Regions from separate parts of the Kiloniella antarctica genome, predicted to be linked through region 1. Evidence: predicted binding sites of a transcription regulator. Region 1 holds the regulator's gene; the other holds the start of a gene.
What was found. Region 1 encodes PhoB, which activates phosphate uptake and scavenging genes when phosphate is short. Its sites were predicted from a motif close to TNTCATAAAACTGTCA; they were not measured.
Positions count from the first base shown of each region.

Region 1 (3,190 bases):
TTTCTACGGAGTTTAAATCGCATGAACGATGTGATTGAAAATTGCGTGGTCGAAGGTCGGATTAATCTGGACGGCGTTGATATTTACAATTCCGGTCTGGACCCTGTGCTGCTTCGTGCGAGGGTCGGCATGGTTTTCCAAAAACCTAATCCCTTTCCGAAATCAATTTATGATAATATCGCCTACGGCCCTAAATTACATGGGACTGTGAATAACAAAGAGGAACTCGAAGAGTGTGTCGAAGAAAGTTTGCGTCGCGCAGGTCTCTGGGATGAAGTAAAAGATCGCCTCGACAAACCCGGTACCGGTCTCTCAGGCGGACAGCAACAACGCCTTTGTATTGCCCGTGCCATTGCGATCAACCCTGAAGTCATCCTTATGGATGAACCTTGTTCTGCTCTAGACCCCATTGCCACAGCAAAGATCGAAGAATTGATCGATGAGTTGCGCAAGAGATTTACGATTGTAATCGTAACCCACTCCATGCAACAGGCCGCAAGGGTCTCACAAAGAACTGCTTTTTTTCATATGGGCGAAGTGGTTGAAGTCGGTGAAACAGACAGACTCTTCACCAGCCCCCAAGACGACCGTACACAAGGTTACATTACTGGACGTTTTGGTTAAGGATTATAGATATGCCAGATACAAAAGACCATATCGTCAGTTCTTTCGATAAAGAATTACGCACCATCCATGAAATCATTATTCGTATGGGGGGCATGGCGGAAAACCAGCTCGCTGAAGCTGTTGACGCTCTCGTTCAACGCGACAGTGCCAAGGCAGAGTTAGTAAGAGCAGAAGATGCAAAAATCGATGCCTTAGAAGAAGAGTTAGAATCAGCAGTTGTGCAATTAATCGCCCTTCGCCAACCCGTAGCAAACGATTTACGTGCGGTTATTTCCGCCCTCAAGATCTCTTCTGATCTCGAGCGGATTGGCGATTATGCCAAAAACATCGCCAAGCGCAGCATCGCCATCAATCAGATGCCCCCGCAAAAATCGGTTACAAGCATTATGCGTATGTCTCGGCTTGTTCAAGAAATCGTCAAAGATACTCTTGATGCATTTTCTAACAGCGACAAAGACAGAGCAATTGACGTCTGGCACCGAGACGAAGAAGTTGATGAAATGTACACTTCTTTGTTCCGTGAGCTTCTCACTTACATGATGGAAGATCCACGCAACATTAGTGCCTGTACCCATATGTTATTTATCGCAAAAAACATCGAACGCATGGGAGATCATGCCACCAATATTGCCGAAACTATTTACTATCTATCCACAGGTGCGCGCCTAGAAGGCAAGCGACCAAAGGGAGACCGTACTTCCTTTCAGGTGCTCAGTCCAAATAGTGATGCGCCCGATAATAATGACAGCGAAATAGAAATTTAATACAATGGAAAAAAAGGACCTTTCCATGAAGCCTCTCGCTTTGATCATCGAAGATGAAATCGCCCTGACAACCTTGCTTCGCTATAACCTTGAAAAAGAAGGTTTTCGCGTTAACGAAGCTCATGATGGCGAAGAAGCTCTACTCCGTGCAAAAGAAGAAGCTCCAGATCTGATTTTACTAGATTGGATGCTTCCTTTGCTCTCAGGTATTGAGGTTTGCAGACAACTTCGTCGCTTGCCAGAAACCAAGGGTGTCCCGATCATCATGCTCACCGCACGCGGTGAAGAAACAGACAAGATCAGAGGTCTTGATTCTGGCGCAGATGATTATATGACCAAACCCTTTTCTCCTGCAGAACTCATTGCCCGTATTCGCGCCATCATGCGTCGCAGCAAGCCAGAAACAGTTACTGAAGCTTTGGCATTTGAAGACATAAATATGGACTTGGCAGCCTATAAGGTTTACCGCGGTGAGCGTGAAGTCCACCTCGGCCCAACCGAATTCAAACTGTTACGTCACTTGATGCAAAACCCAGGACGTGTCTTCAGCCGAGAACAGCTATTGGATTCAGTCTGGGGTCATGATGTGTACGTAGAGCCACGTACCGTTGACGTACACATCAGACGTCTGCGTAAAGTATTGAATGAAGGTCCCGAACTCGATCTTATTCGGACGGTACGATCCGCTGGGTACGCTCTGGATAGAGCCAAAGCCGCTTGACCCTTTGAAATCATATCAAAATTTCTAAAAAATGGCCGTGTTTATCACGGCCATTTTTTGCTTATAAGCCATTTTATGGTCTTATCTTTATTCTTTGTTTAGCAAGGCTTCATCACTCTAAGAGAATACAGAAGATAGTGCGAACACTACATAACTCATTGTTTTCTTGCACTCGATATGGATGACACCAACTCCTTCTGTTATCCTATCCTTCTAATCAAAATCTTAGAGGTAAGATCGTGAAGAATATCCATTTTCTGATCATAAGCAGTTTCATTTCCCTGTTTCTGCTTACCGGATGTGGTTCTCAACCAAAGTCCCAAGCCACGTCGGCTCAACCCTCGGCCACGGTTTCCTCCCCTAATGATACAGCTCAACAAGAAAATGCTTACTTTCTCACGGACAATAAAATGGCGCGTCTTGAAGCAAGGGAATATCCCTGGAGTGCGCTTGGTCGCCTAAATGTGGCAGGTCGCCACTTTTGTAATGGCGTGATGGTCGGCAAAAACAAACTTTTAGCTCCTGCTTCATGTCTCTATGATTTGGTAGAAGGCAGATGGTTTCAGCCAAAGGAAATGGTTTTTGTTGCGGGCTATCAAAGGGACGATTCAACAATTTTTTCTCCTGCTGAAAGTTACCAAATTGCACAAGGATTTGTTCCAAAGAATCAAAACTTGAAATCCATGCTCAATAACTGGGCACAGATCAGTCTCTCTCTCCCGCTCGGAGATCACACAGGATGGGTCGGTGTTCGCAATCAGGTAACCAGACAAGACCTGACTATGGTGGCGGGTTATCGCCGCGGATGGGAACATGTACAGGCACTTTTCCCTTTGTGTAATCCATCCGATACCCTCAAAAATAAGTGCCCCCAGCATAGTGATGGTCCCCTGAACCGTTATATCATAGAAGAAACTGGCCTCTCCCTCGCGCCAAATCATCCTATTTCTGCGCAAACCATCGCGCTTTGGAACTTACCAGCCTCACCGCAAGCCCCAACACAATTCAACTATGTCTCCCCGATTCCCAAAGATAGTGTGCAAAGGCTGCTGGTCGACTTGGGATATCTGGACCAAAG
Region 1 covers NZ_JBHUII010000001.1:897,649-900,838, forward strand. Annotated here, with positions in the region: gene pstB (phosphate ABC transporter ATP-binding protein PstB) at 1-624, shown strand, start outside; gene phoU (phosphate signaling complex protein PhoU) at 636-1,391, shown strand; gene phoB (phosphate regulon transcriptional regulator PhoB) at 1,396-2,112, shown strand; gene ACFSKO_RS04285 (hypothetical protein) at 2,352-3,190, shown strand, end outside.

Region 2 (3,190 bases), on a different contig from region 1:
GACACCAATGGCATTGGCGACATCAAGCCCAATGGGGGCTGCAATAAGTGCTGTGGCCACGTTGTTAAGAAAATCCGAGAGTGTCATCGTTACGATTACCAGAACCGTGAGAATAGCCCAATGTGGCCAGCCTTGGGTTTGTGCGACGATAAACTCTGCAATCAGTTTTGTACCACCCGAATTTTCCAAGGCCATGCCCAAAGGAATAAGGGATGCGAGAAGGACAATGACTTTCCATTCGACACTTTCGTATACTTCTCTACCTGAAATAATGCCAAAAGCAGCAAACCCAATCACGCAACCGGCCAAGGCTATTGGAAGGTAGAGAAGACCTGCAACGGAAATAGCAATTGCGCCGAGAAACATGCCAATTGCTAAAGTGGCTTTTTTACGCTGAATGACAGGGTGTTCTTTTTCCGCGAGGGGTAAAACGCCAAGCCATGTTGTCGTGTCTGTTAAACGATCTTCCGGCCCAAGTAAAAGGAGCACATCACCTGTTTCGATTGTGAGTTTCCGGACTCTGTCCCGAAAACGCTTTCCTTGTCTGGACACGCCAAGAAGAGTAATGCCATGTCTTGAAAGAAGACGCAGGCTAAAGCTGGATCTACCGGCTATTCTTGCTCCGTCAGGTACAATTGCTTCAATGAGCTTGAGAGAACTACTGGTTATGCCGACATCGTGTTTTCCTTTACCAGCAAAGTCCAGTTGTGCCCCGCCAAGAAAGGCTTCGATAGATTTAGGGTTACCCTCAAGAACAAGGTGGTCATTTTTCTGAATAAGTTCATAGCGGGCAAAGCCGGGCAATCTACGGCCACGGCGAACTAAACCAAGTACCGTAATATCATGCTCTCGTGCTAACGAATAAAGTTCAGTAACTTTTAAGCCAATGGAGCTGGACCCTTCAGGGGCTTGTCCTTCTGCAACAAAAAGATCTGTATCTTCCGCATTTCGAATTGACCCTGGGCGATCTCTTTTTGGAATTAATCGCCAGCCAAAGAGGGCAACAAAAATGATGCCTGCCACGGCGACACAAAGGCCGACGGGGGTAAAGTCAAACATGCCAAAGCTCTCGCCTAATGCCCGTTCTCGGTATTGTGCGATAACAATATTTGGGGGGGTACCAATAAGTGTAATCATTCCGCCAAGTATCGTGGCAAAAGATAGCGGCATGAGGCTGAGTGCCACGGCTCGTTTTGCTTTTTGAGCGGCTTCTATATCCAAAGACATAAGTAGAGCAAGAGCTGCGACGTTGTTGATAATTGCAGAAAGAGCCGCGCCAACAACGGACATAATCCCGATGTGGAGGGGAAGAGGGCGATTTGAGGATAATACGACACCAGAGATCATCTCAACTGCGCCGGAATTCATCAAGCCCCGGGAAACGATCAGTACCAATCCTATTATGACAACTGCAGGGTGCCCAAACCCGCTAAAGGCATCGTTTGGTGTTACGTAGCCTGTCACGACAGCAATAATGAGCGCGCCAAATGCGACAAGATCATATCTTATCCTGCCCCAGATAAGGAGAACAAATACCAAACCGAATAGCGCAAACAAAAATGATTGATCTGTTGTCATGAAACCCCCAAGGTATTGATCGTTGTATTAAAACACCCAAGAATGGTTAAATCCATTCAAATTGTTAGGATTATTCCTCACAGTAGAAAAGTCATAGAAATAAAGAAGTTAATCGCAAGAAAGTAATAATGATATGTCTCATAAATGGGATACACGGTACTTAAAGCTGGCAAGAGAAGTTTCTACTTGGTCAAAAGACAGATCAACGCAAGTAGGAGCCGTGATCATACTGGAGGATAATACACCGGGGCCCTACGGTTTTAATGGTTTTCCGCGTGCGGTTGATGATGATGCTGACGAACGGCATGCACGTCCACTTAAATATGATTGGACGGAACATGCAGAAAGAAATGCAATTTTTCATGCTGCAAGAGTTGGTGTTCGCCTAAGCGGGTCGTCTATTTATGTGACCCACTTTCCTTGTTCTGATTGTTCCAGAGCCATTATACAAAGTGGGATCCGTGAAATTATTGTTGATGAAAAAAGTAAAGACGATCCAGATTTTGTAGAACGCTGGGGTGAGATTCAAACTCAGGAAATTATGCTAAAAGAAGCATCTGTTACCTGGCGTTTTGCCCGGGTCGAAGATTGATTTCAAACAGGGACCATACTAACTAAATGTGAAGCTTTATATCTTGTAAGTTCCTGTTTTAAAGGTGGCCATGCATCTGCCTATGACATTGATCTTCGCGTTTGGGCTGCCCAGTGTGCGTCGATCTCATCCCACTCGTTACCTTGGAATAGGTGGCCTCACTCCGGACAGATTATTTTTCAATTTTTGCTGGGATTTCAGACAAATTTCTGTCCTTCAAGATCTTTAGTTTTGTATAATTTTTTTACCTGATTTAATTAACTCTTGCAGAGGATTAAATCCCATGTGGTAAGAAAGTTCTGCTGGATTATTAATATCCCAAATCGCGAGATCGGCTATTTTACCAACTTCTAGGCTTCCGTAACGGTTCTCTATACCAAGGGCCTTCGCCGCGTGTAAAGTGACACCTCGCATGGTTTCTGTCGGTGTCATTTTGAAAAATGTACAAGCCATATTCATAGCAAGCAAAATTGAGCAACAGGGAGATGATCCAGGATTCATATCCGTGGCCACAGCCATAGAGACACTCTTTTCACGGAATAACTCAATAGGGGGTTTTTTGGTTTCGTTGAGGAAGTAAAAGGCGCATGGTAAGATAACGGCCACGGTTCCTGATTGTGCCATAGCGTTCGCAGATTTTTCTGAAACATATTCGAGATGATCGGCAGAGTTTGCGTCATAACGTGCTGCTAATTCTGCACCGCCCAAATCACTTAACTGTTCAGCATGGAGCTTTAAATCAAACCCTAATTCAGACGCTGCTTTGAAGAGTTTTTCTATCTGTGCCGGTGAGAAGGCAATACCTTCGCAGAACCCATCTACAGCATCTGCAAGGCCAAGTTTTTTTAACTCAGGCAGCTTTTCAATTATACTATCGATGTAGCCATCGCCATTATCCTGATATTCTTCGGGAATTGTGTGGGCCGCAAGATATGTGGTGATAACATTAATGGGGAGATGATCGGCAATCTGCTTGGCAACGCGAAGTTGTTTAGTTTCATTTTCCCAATCCAAACCGTA
Region 2 covers NZ_JBHUII010000006.1:18,235-21,424, forward strand. Annotated here, with positions in the region: gene ACFSKO_RS13130 (SLC13 family permease) at 1-1,578, opposite strand, end outside; gene ACFSKO_RS13135 (deoxycytidylate deaminase) at 1,712-2,170, shown strand; gene hutI (imidazolonepropionase) at 2,396-3,190, opposite strand, start outside.
Region 2: ACFSKO_RS13135 (deoxycytidylate deaminase) is a predicted target of PhoB. The motif match lies at 1,595-1,610, and genes of this name have one in related genera.